2 linked regions of the Pleurocapsa sp. PCC 7327 genome follow. The protein of the gene in region 1 interacts with the protein of each later gene in a pairwise test. Links are inferred from orthologs where the notes say so. Each region holds a gene or a part of one and is shown on either strand. Other genes may lie near its edges.

Evidence for each region. The genes of interacting proteins can lie anywhere in the genome.
Region 2: the proteins of def (region 1) and PLE7327_RS04820 interact in binary tests that used the Escherichia coli proteins (3 or more experiments, as listed by UniProt). The link is inferred for Pleurocapsa sp. PCC 7327 from one-to-one orthologs.

What each region holds. Positions count from the first base shown.
Region 1 is NC_019689.1:2,905,537-2,913,694, reverse strand. The notes cover bases 2,546-5,358. They hold def (peptide deformylase), read left to right. Parts: upstream 2,546-3,575; coding sequence 3,576-4,142; downstream 4,143-5,358. Other genes in these bases: pruA (L-glutamate gamma-semialdehyde dehydrogenase), read right to left, coding at 4,497-5,358; PLE7327_RS12965 (hypothetical protein), read left to right, coding at 4,154-4,351; PLE7327_RS12975 (pentapeptide repeat-containing protein), read right to left, coding at 2,546-3,149. In the rest of the region: PLE7327_RS12990 (alpha/beta hydrolase), read left to right, coding at 1-64; PLE7327_RS12985 (HEAT repeat domain-containing protein), read left to right, coding at 209-889; PLE7327_RS12980 (phycobiliprotein lyase), read left to right, coding at 975-1,505; more of PLE7327_RS12975, read right to left, coding at 1,527-2,545; more of pruA, read right to left, coding at 5,359-7,475; argF (ornithine carbamoyltransferase), read right to left, coding at 8,071-8,158. UniProt on the Escherichia coli protein: Removes the formyl group from the N-terminal Met of newly synthesized proteins. Requires at least a dipeptide for an efficient rate of reaction. N-terminal L-methionine is a prerequisite for activity but the enzyme has broad specificity at other positions.
Region 2 is NC_019689.1:1,081,152-1,086,653, reverse strand. What follows is about bases 1-2,830. They hold PLE7327_RS04820 (aspartate-semialdehyde dehydrogenase), read right to left. Parts: upstream 2,023-2,830; coding sequence 979-2,022; downstream 1-978. Other genes in these bases: tig (trigger factor), read left to right, coding at 2,466-2,830; dapA (4-hydroxy-tetrahydrodipicolinate synthase), read right to left, coding at 40-930. In the rest of the region: more of tig, read left to right, coding at 2,831-3,851; ATP-dependent Clp endopeptidase proteolytic subunit ClpP, read left to right, coding at 4,165-4,866; ATP-dependent protease ATP-binding subunit ClpX, read left to right, coding at 4,869-5,502.

The DNA.
Region 1 (8,158 bases):
GTATCTTCAAACAATCTGGGAATTTATCGAGCAAACGCGCAAGAGAAACGCATCCCTAAGATAGAATGCAAGTTTTCCGGGGAGAGGAGACAATGAAAAAGTAGACAGTCCTGGATTCATAGTGAGAACCAATCACTGACACTCGCACTCTCCCTGTTGATAGCGATATAGTTAGTAACATCGGTGTAGCTGGACAAAAAATAAATTGATGAATCAGCCGAGTTTAGAACAAATCGCCGTCCAACTCGAAAGTCCCAATTCTCGCGATCGCCTGTTGGCACTAGTCTCGTTGCGACAATTCCCAGCCGCAGATGCAGTCCCCCTGATTAAAAAAGTTCTCTACGACGAAATCTTGCCAGTGCGTTCCATGGCAGTTTTTGCCTTGGGAGTCAAGCAGACGGAAGAATGCTATGAGATTTTGGTGAAGCTTCTAGAGACCGATCCCGATTACGGCATTCGAGCCGACGCAGCGGGCGCTTTGGGTTATTTAGAAGACGGACGCGCCTTTGAACCGCTAGTGCGTGCCTTTTACGAAGATACGGAATGGTTAGTGCGTTTTAGTGCGGCGGTTTCCTTGGGAAATCTCAAAGATATTCGCGCTAAGGAAGTTTTGCTAAAAGCGCTAGAAAGCGAGGAAGCCGTCTTACACCAAGCCGCGATCGCGGCTTTGGGAGAAATTGAAGCAGTAGATACTGTCGATCGCCTTCTCCAGTTTGCTCCTTCAGAGGATTGGCTGATTCGCCAGCGTCTGGCAGAAGCTTTGGGCAACCTCAAAACGGAAAAAAGCATTTCTGCGCTCAAATTTTTAGCCAAAGATCCTCATCCTCAAGTCAGTCAAGCGGCCACCCTATCCCTAGAGCGACTTGAAGAAGGGTCAACGGAACAATAAAGGATAACAACAGCGGTAGAATTGATAAAGTCCATTCTGACGATTCATTGAGTCAACTGATAAGAACAGCGTTTGCGAATCATTCATGGAAATTGAGGAATTTCTCGAACTGTGTGCGGGTAAATGGTTTTCTCAGCGCACGAGTTATCATCTAGATGAAACAAAAGTTGAAAATCACAAAGCAGACCTGACTGTAGAAAGACTATCCCGAGATCGACCGGAAATAATAACCCTTTGTCAGCAACATAAAATTGACCCCAGCCACACCCTAGGAGGAACGAAAACATGGTGGGATAACTCGGTAGATTGGGGAAAACCCAAGCAAAGTGGTTCTTCAGTCACGATCCTAGTTCCCGATCGCGATAATTCTCAAACCGGCCAACTTTTGTTTGCGGCAGGAATGCCTCTGACAACGATAAGCTTGGGTAGCTTTGTCTTGGGCAATGACCAAGCTTTGACTTTAATTATTGAAAAAGACAAAACGTATTTAGAAGAACGCCTCTGGTTTGCCAGTCCCAATTTACGGTTGAGAACTAGCTTGGTGAAAAATGCTCATGGCTTCAGTCGAACCGCTTTTTATTCAGAAATTCGTAAAATTCCCCCTAAATCGACATAATTATATCGATCGCTAAGAATTTTACCAAAATCCTTTTCTTCCCGTTGGCATAATGGTCGAGCGATTCGTTTTTGCATAAACGAGTTGCTCCTCTGTTACTTTGGCGTTAGTAAGATTTGCCCCGCATAAGTTTGCTCCTTTCAAATTGGCATAAGTCAAATGGGCAAAACTCAGATCGGCTCCTCGCAAATCGGCACCTTTAAGATCGGCATAACTTAAATATGCCCGACTCAAATTCGCATTTCGCAAATCGGCATGAGTTAAATTGGCATGACCAAAATCCGCGTTCGCCAAATTTGCCCTTTGAAAATTGGCTTGGTTCAACTGGGATTGATGAAAAATCGCACCGGGCAAGCTAGCTCTGCTTAAATTCAAGTTATTCAGCTCTTGCTGAGCAAAATCTCGCCTGCCATTTTTATAACCTTCTACAATGCTGTTAGCATCTAATTTAGGTACGGGTTTCTTAGAGGCTGGTGATTTTGACGGACTAGCCAATCGATTTTTGTCGATGGCATAGTTACTAGACATTTGATAGTTGAGAGCGGCAGAGAAATTCGATCCAGCTGCAGCTTTACTAGGAAGATTAGGGGTAGGTGGATTGGCACTCGTCCGAGTAGCGCGATCGATGCGAGTGCGATCGCCCATTCCTATTTTTGAGATGGGTGTAGTAGCCAGAATAGCAGAATTGCCCGTTCCTTTCTCTAAATTGGGTGCATTAATCATGCTCTGCGCCAAACTCTCGCTATAGGGAACCAGTTCGAGCGCTTGTAGCACTTCGTTAGCAGTTTTATAGCGGTGACGAACAGACACCTCCAGCATCGTTTTCAATACTTTAGCAAACGACTCGCTTACCGTTATCCATCTTTCCCAGGTAATTTCTCCGGTAGTCGGATCGGTGCCTAAATCTTTAGGAGATTTGCCAATGAGTAAATAAAGACAAGTCACGCCAACAGCATAAATGTCGCTGGCAAAAACGGGACGCATTGCCATCTGTTCTGGTGGGGCAAAACCTGCCGTTCCAACGGCAAAGGCCGTGAAAGCCGTCTGAGTAGACGCACTGTTGGCCACTGAGTTGACTTGATTGGTCACTGCCCCAAAATCGATCAAGACGAGTTGGCGATCTTCTTCGCGGCGGATGATGTTAGCGGGTTTGATATCCCGATGAATCACTCGTTGGGTATGGATATATTGTAGGATGGGTAAGACTTCGCTCAAAAACTGTCTAACTCCTGCCTCGCTGAAGGGACCGTTCTTTTTGACTTCTTGATGAAGGTTGTGTCCCTTAACGTATTCTTGGACTAAATAAAACTGCTGCCTGTCTTCAAAATAGTCTAGCAATCTGGGAACCTGCGGGTGATTGCCAATTCTGCCCAAGGTTTCCGCTTCTCGCTCGAAAAGCTCCTTTGCCATTTTGAATAAGGCAGGGTCGTCAGTCGAGGGGCGCAGTTGTTTGACGACGCACCAGGGTTTGCCGGGAAGCGAGAGATCGACTGCGACAAAGGTTGCTCCAAATCCCCCTTTGCCTAAGATCCCTAAAACTCGGTAACGTCCGCGTAAGATCAGACTGGAGCCACAAGCTTGACAAACCTCGGCATTTTTGGGGTTTTTCGGTTGAGAACAAGAGGGATTTACACAATAGCTCATTCTGGATCGCCGTTATCGCATCGAGTGCCGAATTTCAGTCGTTGCTTGCAACTGACAAGACTAAGATACTCTCTCTTTATAAAGAGTTCCCCGAAATTTACTTAAACTAACAATTCAAACGTCAAAATTATCATTTGACGCATTTGGCGAACTTAATCAAGTTACTGCCAATGACTTGCTAAGTTTTGTCGAGTTTTTGCAATAAATAATCTTATTTTATTACATCGAGTGTTTTTTCTCGATGCTTTTGCCCAATTCATGAAAATCTAAATCGATCGCTCACCAGTTTTTATTCACAGATAGCCATTTTTGTCAATACCAAGCCTTGCGATCGGCAAACCCCTAAAACCGGAAGATCCAATCCCTGTTAATATTAGTTAAAATTGAAAAAAATATAGCCATAACTATTGCTAGATAGGTCAGTTCATGACTTCAGGAATCGCTGTAGAGAAAAAAAAGTTAGAAAAACCCCCTTTAAAAATTCATTATTTGGGCGATCGCGTCCTGCGCCAGCCTGCTAAGCGCATTGCTAAGGTAGACGACAGCGTGCGGCAACTCGCCAAAGAAATGCTGCAAACCATGTATAGCTCTAACGGCGTCGGTTTGGCAGCTCCTCAAGTCGGCATTCACAAACAATTAATCGTTATCGACTGCGAACCAGATAATCCCGCCAATCCTCCTCTGGTTTTAATTAACCCGCAAATTACCAGCTACGGGAGCGAATTGTGCGACTTTGAAGAGGGGTGTTTGAGCATTCCCGGCGTGTATATGGATGTCACTCGTCCAGAAACGATTGAAGTCTCGTTTAAGGACGAACAGGGACGACCTCGCAAGCTTAAAGCATCGGGATTTCTTGCTCGCGTCATCCAACACGAAATGGATCACCTCGAAGGAGTTCTGTTTGTCGATCGCGTCGAAAATAGCTTAGCATTGACAGAAGAATTGAAGAAGAACGGCTTTTCGCTTGGGGCGGTTAAGTCTATCTCGCACTAGGAGTAATAACAGTGACACCGAAAAGCGGCGTATTTTTATTGGGTTCTTGTATTGCAGCGATCGCTGGAGTGGGTTCGGTCTTTGAACTGTCTTCAGGAACGCCAGAACTAGGAAATGTCACGACCGGAATTATTCTAGCGGCGAGCATTCCTTTAACCGGATTGTTCTTTTGGGTGGCTGTTCGAGACACGAGAGCTAATCTGAAATAAAAGTTACCGAAAAGCGTTGTTGAATGCCTCTATCTTTTCAGCCGGTGAGAGGGCGCTTAAAGTGCCGGATTTACTTCGGCACCAAGTCCCCCATGAAAACGAGCAAGCGTTCAGTTCGTTATCTACCCTACCAGTTCGGTTTAACTTATTCTGCTCCCTCGATCGGCGCAAATCCCTGACGTTGGATATTCTCAGTAATATGGCGTGGTTCGAGGAATTGCAGTAAGTAATCGGGACCTCCGGCTTTAGAACCGACTCCAGAGAGTTTAAACCCGCCAAAGGGCTGTCTGGCGACGATCGCGCCCGTAATCGTTCGGTTAATATACAAGTTGCCGACTTCAAATTCCTCGCCAGCCCGTTTAATGTGGTCGGGAGTGCGAGAATATAAACCACCCGTGAGGGCGTAATCGGTTCCGTTAGCAACCTTTAATGCCTCATTAAAATCTTTTACCCGTATTAGTGCGACTACGGGCCCAAAAATCTCTTCTTGGGCAATAATTGCCGTGGGAGAAACATGGGTAAAGATAGTAGGACCGACGAAATAGCCGTTTTCGGGAGAATCCATTTCTAGGGCAACTTCGGCTTCCTGTTTGCCTTTGGCAATGTAGTCCCGAATGCGCTCGCGTGCAGTTGCGTCGATAACTGGACCAACTTGGGTGCTGGGTAAATCTGCCGCACCGATATTGAGCGATCGCGTGGCTTCGACAAACCGTTCCACAAAGGCATCGTATACGGAATCGAGAACGATAACCCGCGAACAAGCCGAACATTTTTGCCCGCTATAGCCAAACGCCGATTGCACCACGCCAGCTACCGCTTGGTCGAGATCGGCACTTTCATCGACGATAATGGCGTTTTTCCCGCCCATCTCGGCTATGACTCGTTTGAGATGTTTTTGTCCGGGTTGGAGTATGGATGCGTCGGCATAGATACGACAGCCTACCTCCCGCGATCCCGTGAAGGCGATTAAATGAATGTCGGGATGCTTCACCATGTAAGCGCCTACTTGAGAACCTTTGCCAGGGACAAATTGAAAAACTCCTTTAGGAATTCCTGCTTCTAGGAGGATTTCGGTTATTTTAGCGGCAATGACGGAGGAAGTTTCGGCGGGTTTGAGTAAGGTACAATTGCCAGCGACCAATGCAGCTACCGTCATTCCTGTAGCAATGGCGATGGGGAAATTCCAAGGAGAAATGACCACGGCAACGCCTCGCGGTTGATAAAGGTAGCGGTTAGTTTCTCCGGCAACGTCAAAATTGTGCCCCAGATCCAACCGTTCCATTTCTTTGGCATAGTAGCGGCAGAAATCGATCGCTTCCGAGACTTCCGCATCGGCTTGTTGCAAGACTTTTCCCACTTCTAAGCAGATCCAAGCGCTCAATTCGTGGCGACGTTGTTCCATTATTTGAGCGGCTTTGCGCAAAATTCCTGCTCGCACTCTAACAGGAGTCTTCTTCCAGGCGGGGAAAGCAGCTTTTGCCGCCTCTATCGCACTTTCGGCTTGTTCGACAGAAATTAAGCCAATTTTGCCGACAATCTCGCTGGGATTCGACGGATTGACCGAATCGATCGCTGTCTCAGTTTGGACATATTCCCCATTAATCAGAGGTAAATAGGTTTTCCCCAAGGAATTGCGAACTTTAACTAAAGCTTGTTTGGCTGCCTCGCGCAATTCGGCGTTAGCATAATCCGTATCGGGTGCGCCAGGGAAAGTCTCTTCGTCTTTCCGTCTTTCCGTCCCCCCCTCTCTAAAGACGGGTGGGGCGATCAATTCTTCAACGGGACGTTCTTCCAGACTTTGTTTGAGGAAAGAACTGTTTGCCGTATTCTCCAGCAAGCGGCGAATCAAGTATGCCATGCCAGGAAGAAGTTTTCCGTAGGGTGCATAGACTCGTACTCGATGACCGCGTTTGATTAAAGCTTGTGCCAAGCGATCGCCCATTCCGTAGAGAACTTGCATCTCGAAGCGACGACGAGGAATTTGGAGAGTTTCGGCAATGGCACAGGCTAATGCCTGCGATCGCACGTTATGGCTGCCGAGCGCCGCATATAAATATTCGTGGTTTTCTAGCAATAACTGGGCTAAACGCTCGAAATTAGCATCAGTAGCAGCTTTCTCGTTGTATACTGGCTGCTGCCAATGACGCTGGAGGGATTTAATCGTTTCTTGATCCCAGTATGCCCCTTTGACTAAGCGAACCGTTACCGGGTTGCCCCGTTTCTTTGCCCATTCGATGACATCTTTTAAATCTTGTTCCGAGTCGCGTAAATAGGCTTGTATGGTAATTCCGATATCGGTACGGGTGCGAAACTCCTCTTCGAGTAACAATTCTTTGAGAATGGCAAGGGTCAAATCTTTGTAGACATATTGTTCCATGTCGAAGTGAACCGCTACCCCTAATTCCTTGGCGCGACGGAGAAGGATGCGAATGCGATCGCAAACTTTTTCCTGACTTCCCTCTGGATCGATAGGATCGAATTGGGAGTAAAAAGCTGTTAATTTCACGGACACTTGAACTTTTGGGAGCGGTTCTCCGTCTGCTTCGTCAATTTCTGGCACTTTCGACCATCTTTGCGCTTCCTGGGCTAGTTGTTCCATCAAATCCAGATAGCCTTGCAGATAGGCTTTCGCTTCTGCCTCTGTAATGACGGCTTCTCCGAGTAAGTCGATGGTAAACGCCATCTTTTCTCTACGCAGGCGATCGATAGTCTTAATAACCTGTGGAACGGTCTCCCCAGCAATATATTTAAAAGCTAGTGCTTCTACTGCTTTGCTAATCGTTGCGGCTGCTAATTGAGCCGGAGCAGAATTGGGATCGGTGAAATTGAGTATGCCTTTCAGTGCCGACGGAAGTTCTACCGATTCTTCTCCTAAGTACTGTTGCATGTGGCGGGCGATTTCGGCATTACTGCGCAAAGCCGGCAAACAGTCGATGAAGCGAAATAGTTGAACCCGCAAGCCAGGATTGCTCATTGCCCAGTCGAGAAGTTTATCGTCCCAGCGCATTTGGTCGCGTACCTGTGCCCAGAGAGAACGCCTCTCCCGCGTCGATGCTAAAAGCTGTCTGGCGATCTCTTGAGTTTTCGCTTCATAAGCTTGATTAGAATTTACTTGAATAACCACAGTTAATTAACTCCAATTCCGAGCGAGGCTTTTTAGTAAGGCTGACTAGGTTATTAGAATGTTCGATCTTTGATGTTTTAATCTAAGAAGCTCAAATATATTAATTTTAGCATTTAGAGCCATCGAAAAATTGACAATTGCAAATGGACAATTCCTAAGAAATTATATTTATTTACGGGATTGACTTTATATTAGTGCTGATTGTTAATTAAAGTAATTTTTTTCTTTAAAATCATAGAAAATTTCATTGTCAATAACAATTTATTCTATTTTGATTAAAGTTAGAAATAGAACCAGAATAAGCGTTCTAATCGAGTAGTGAGTGCAAAAGAGCTGTTACTCTTTTGGGCGCTTCGCGTCTTGAAAAGCAATAGTTGTGAGCTTCGTATTGCTATAGAAGAATAATTAAAGCGATCGCATTTCTCGTCCTAAATCTAAAAAAATCGCCCTCACCCCCAACCCCTCTCCCAGAGCGGGAGAAGGGCTTTCAACTTAAGACTTTTGCCTGAAGTCCTTTCGCTCCTTGTGGGAGAAGGGATTTCAGGGGTGCATCGCGATTCGCCCTTGCAAATAATTCCAAACCAACCAAATAGTATTATTCAATTCCCAACAAGCTAACTAACAAAGCTTTTTGGGCGTGCATGCGGTTTTCTGCCTCATCCCATACCCGCGATTGCTTGCCT
Region 2 (5,502 bases), 1.8 Mb from region 1 along the record:
TTTCCAGAGAACTTGAGAGCAGAATCTGAGAAAACATGATTAGATTAGAGACAAACTTTGTAAAACGCCTTCTAAATTTTGTTTTAAATTAGGTGATATTTCGCAAAGAGGCAGTCGTAGCCCTCCAACTTGCCAGCCTTTTAAGTTTAACGCGGCTTTGACAGGAATGGGATTAGTCGTACAAAAAAGCACTTTAAATAAAGGAAAGAGCTTGATGTTAATCTCTTTTGCAAGCGTTGCATTGCCCGTTTCAAAGGCTTGTATCATCTTTTGCAGTTGCTCGCCTACCAAATGGCTCGCCACGCTGACTACGCCGACTCCTCCTACGGTGAGTAGGGGAAGGGTAAGAAAATCATCGCCTGAGTAAATAGCAAATGAGGGAGGGGTCAGGCGATGAATCTGACAGGCTTGCTCTAGATTCCCGCTTGCTTCTTTGACAGCGACAATATTCTCTATCTCTGCCAATTTAGCAATTGTCTCTGGCAAAAGATTTTGTCCCGTGCGACTCGGAATATTGTAGAGCATCAAAGGTAGGTCGGGGCAAGCCCGCGCGATCGCCCGGAAATGCTCGTATAATCCTTCTTGGGGAGGTTTATTATAGTATGGCACGACCTGCAAGGAACCGTCCAAACCCAATTCGGCTGCTTTTTTAGTAGCTTCAATTGCTTCCTTGGTCGAGTTCGATCCCGTTCCGGCAATGATTTTTGCCCTGTCGCCAACGGCTTTTTTGACTACTTGAAAGAGTTGATATTCTTCCTCCCATGTCAGTGTTGGCGATTCGCCAGTCGTCCCGCAGACGACCAATCCATCACTGCCATGAGTCGCTAAATAATCGGCTAATCTTTCGGCGACTTCATAATTGACATTGCCCCGTTCGTCAAAAGGAGTCACCATCGCGGTGATTACTCGTCCAAAGTTGCGATCGTTCATTCGATTTTGAATTTTGGGTTGATTAATAGTAGTCAATAAACTTTCTGGCTAAACAGAAACTGCTGAAGTCGATGATTTGAGAAGATTTTTTTCGATCAATAATTCGGCAATCTGCACCGCATTTAAGGCTGCTCCCTTGCGAATTTGATCGCCGCAGAGCCACAATTCTAACCCACAAGGATGAGATAAATCTTGACGAATTCGACCCACGAACACTTCATCTTTGCCCGTTGCATCAATCGGCATCGGAAAGTAATTTGCCTGCCACTCTTCTACCAGTTTTACTCCCGGTGCCGAAGCGAGAATTTCTCTGGCTTGCTGTGGCGCAAATGGACGACTAAATTCTAGATTAACCGCTTCTGAGTGGGCGCGGAGTACGGGAACCCGAACGCAAGTTGCCGTAATTAGCAACTGAGGTACGTTGAAAATCTTGCGAGTTTCTCGAATCATTTTCATCTCTTCCTCGCAATAACCTTCTTCGTTGAGGGGAGAATTGTGAGGAAATAAATTAAATGCTAAAGGATAAGGAAAAGCTTGCGTCGAGGGAGTCTGGTTTTCTAGAATCGCTTTCGCTTGGGCTTTTAACTCTTCCATCGCTCTCGCACCCGCACCGCTAGCCGATTGGTAGGTAGATACTACGATACGTTTGATTGGCTGGACTTGGTGGAGGGGAAATATTGCCATTCCCATTAAGATTGTCGTACAGTTGGGATTGGCAATGATGCCTTGATGCTGGGCGGCAGCTTCTGGGTTAATTTCTGGAACGATTAAAGGCACCTGGGAATCCATGCGAAAAGCGCTGGAGTTATCAATAATTACTGCCCCTGATTCAACAATCGTTTTTGCCCAAGCTTTGGAGGTGGAAGCGCCCGCAGAGGCTAATACGATATCTACGCCTTGGAAGGAATCCTCGCTTACTGCCTCGACGGGAAGATTCTCTCCCCTAAACGGTAGAGTTGTTCCCGCCGAACGAGGCGAAGCAAGAAGTTTTAGGTTGGCAACTGGGAACTGACGACTTTCTAAAAGTTCGAGTAATTCTGTACCAACTGCTCCCGTTGCGCCAAGAATGGCGACATTGACTCTGTGTGACAAATTTTTTTCTCCACTTGTTAGCGATCGCATCTCTTGTAGTCGGATTTTAATGCTTTAATTTTCTTCAATCTCTAGAGAGGGTCTTTCTTAAAAAAATTTAATTAATTTTTTTTAAGTCGGGGTCGCTTGAGATAGCTGTTTTCATTTTGCCTCAAAGTTTCTCTGTTCTTGCCAACCGATCTTCGCTATCTTAACAATCTAGAAAACTTTAATCTAGCCACAATGAGATATCTTTGAGTGTACTATTATCAAATAGGTGAATAGAGCGACACAAGAAATCCATCAGGCAAGGCTAAACGCCAATGCGACTTTCCTGCCTTGTTTGATGGATAGTTGCCTCACTAGGATATCACGAGCGGTGTTTGTTTATTTAATTCGTTAACGCGATCGCCGCTCGTCAATTCCGAAACAGTTATTGTAGTTGTCTAAATTTAGGAACGTCGATGAAAGTAACCCAGGAAAAACTTCCTGACAGTCAAATTGGCTTGGAAATCGAAATTTCGGCTGAAACCTCGAAAAATACCTACGAAAAAGTGATACAAAACCTTGCTCGCTCTTCGAACATTCCTGGGTTTCGCAAGGGAAAAGTTCCTCGTCAAGTGCTGCTGCAAAGAATCGGCTCGAAGCAAATCAAGGCAGCAGCCTTAGAAGAGATTGTTCAAAAAGCCTTAGAAGAAGCAATAAAGCAAGAATCGATTGAATCGCTAGGAAATTACAAATTACGCTCAAATTTTGACGAATTAATTCAAAAATACGAACCTGGAGAACCATTGACTTTCTCTGCCTCCGTTGACGTACCGCCAACAGTAGAACTGGGACAGTATCAAGGTCTGACAGTGAAAGCAGAAGAGAGCGTTTACGATCCCAAAGAAATCGAGGATTGGCTAGAACAACGCCGCATCCAGCAAGCGACTCTAGTTCCCGTCGAAGAACGTGGGGCACAAATGGGAGACGTAGCAATTGTTGACTATCAAGGACGCACAGTTACAGAGTCAGGAGAAGCAGGCGAACCCATTCCAGGCGTTCAAGGAACGGATTTAAAAGTCGAAATGGAGCAAGGACGCTTCATCGAGGGAATGGTCGAAGGAATTGTCGGCATGAAGCCGGAGGAAACTAAGGAAATTTCCGTAACTTTCCCAGAAGATTATCCGCGAGAAGATTTAGCCGGAAAAGCCGTCATCTTTAGCATTACCCTCAAAGAACTCAAAGCAAAAGAACTGCCAGAGTTAGACGATGACTTTGCCCAAGAGGTAAGCGAATTCGAGACGATGGCACAGCTAAGGGAATCTCTGGAGAAACAATATCGAGAAAAAGCCAAACAAGAAACGAAAAACAGCATCCGTTCGGCAATCATAGCAGAATTGCTCAAAAACTGCACGGTCGATCTGCCGGATACGATGATTCAGGAAGAAGTTAACGCGATTCTGACTCAGACGGCAATGCAGATGCAGCAGCTTGGCGTTGATATCAAGCAGCTATTCAATGCACAGAGCATTCCTCGGATGCGGGAAAATTCTCGTCCTGAAGCTATAGAGCGCCTCAAACAAACCCTAATCCTTAAAGAAATTGCCAAAGTCGAATCGATCGAATCGGAAGCAGAAGCAGTAGAAGCCAAGATTAAAGAACTCAGAGAAAAATTTAGCGATCGCGAGATCGATCTAGAGCGTTTGCGAGACATGGTACAAGAAGACTTGCTCGTCGAAAAAACCCTCGATTGGCTTGAAGAAAAAACAACAGTAGAATTAGTTCCCAAAGGAACGCTTGAAGAAGCAGCAAAATCCGAAGAAGAGGGAACTGAAGCAGCCTCAACCCAGACAGAGGAAGAATAAAAAGAAGAATAAAAAAAGGAATTGAAATGAAGGATATAAAAGATGGATCGGTTAGGAGTAGAGAACGGCGCTTCAAGAGCGGACGCAGGAGAATTCCTTCCCGCCTGCGCGCCTCCGCGACGTGTTGGGTTCGTACATCCTTCCTATCTCCTTCATCCTTTCCGGTTATACCCAATTCGCGATCGCTTAAGGCATAATGTTGTCAGAAGGTAAATTGGTTAGTTCGGTCTTCTTATCTAAAAAACCAGAGGCACTAAGTCAATCACCTTTAGTTAAGATACAAATTTTTGCTTCGAGCTTAGCTCCTAAGTTTATGGTTCAATCGCGATCGCACCAATCTTCAATCACCAGCTATTGTTCTTGGGATATCTACTCTCAAAGTCCCAACGACATTGAGAACGTTATTCCCATGGTCGTGGAACAGTCTGGATTGGGAGAGAGAGCCTTTGATATCTACTCGCGACTGCTCAGAGAGCGGATTGTTTTTCTGGGAACCCCAATTGACGACAAGGTTGCCGATTCGATCGTGGCACAGTTGTTATATTTAGATGCCGAAGATCCAGAAAAAGACATCCAGCTATACATCAACTCCCCTGGAGGATCGGTGTACGCAGGCTTTGCCATCTACGATGCCATGCAGCAAGTTCGCCCGGATGTCGTTACCATTTGTTTCGGATTAGCTGCTAGTATGGGCGCGTTTTTGCTATCGGGCGGTGCCAAAGGAAAGCGCATGGCTTTGCCCAGTGCGAGGTTGATGATCCATCAGCCTATCGGCGGCGCCCAAGGACAAGCCGTAGAAATCGAAATTCAGGCTAGAGAAATTCTCTACATGAAACAAAGGCTAAACGAACTTCTTGCTATCCACACAGGTCAGCCATACGAGAAAATTGCTACCGATACCGAACGCGATTTCTACATGTCCGCTCAAGAAGCCCAAGAATACGGTCTGATCGATCGCGTTATCTCTCGCCCGACCCTTTCCGATCCAACCATTCCCGTTACATCACTAAAATGAATATGTCTAAATACGACTCCCATTTAAAATGTTCGTTCTGCGGAAAATCCCAGGAACAGGTACGCAAACTCATTGCCGGACCGGGAGTCTACATCTGCGACGAATGCGTTGAGTTATGTAACGAAATTTTAGACGAGGAACTGGTGGACGCTTCCAATTCGGTTTCCTCGTCCGTGCCTCGGTCGGAGGAGAATCCTGCCAAACGACGCGCCAATCGAGATCGTCTCAACTTCGATCGCATTCCCAAACCGAGAGAAATCAAAAAATACCTAGACGAATACGTTATCGGACAAGACGACGCCAAAAAAATTCTCTCGGTCGCCGTTTACAACCATTACAAGCGTCTCAGCGTCTCTCAAGCCAGAAAAAGCGGCATTATAGACGACCCCGTAGAGCTACAAAAATCGAATATCCTGCTCATCGGACCGACGGGTTCGGGCAAAACTTTACTCGCGCAAACGCTGGCGAAAATTCTCGACGTTCCCTTTGCGGTTGCAGATGCCACTACCCTCACCGAAGCGGGATACGTGGGAGAAGATGTAGAAAATATTCTACTGCGTCTGCTACAGGTAGCAGATTTAGATGTAGAAGAAGCGCAACGGGGAATTATCTACATCGACGAAATCGATAAAATTG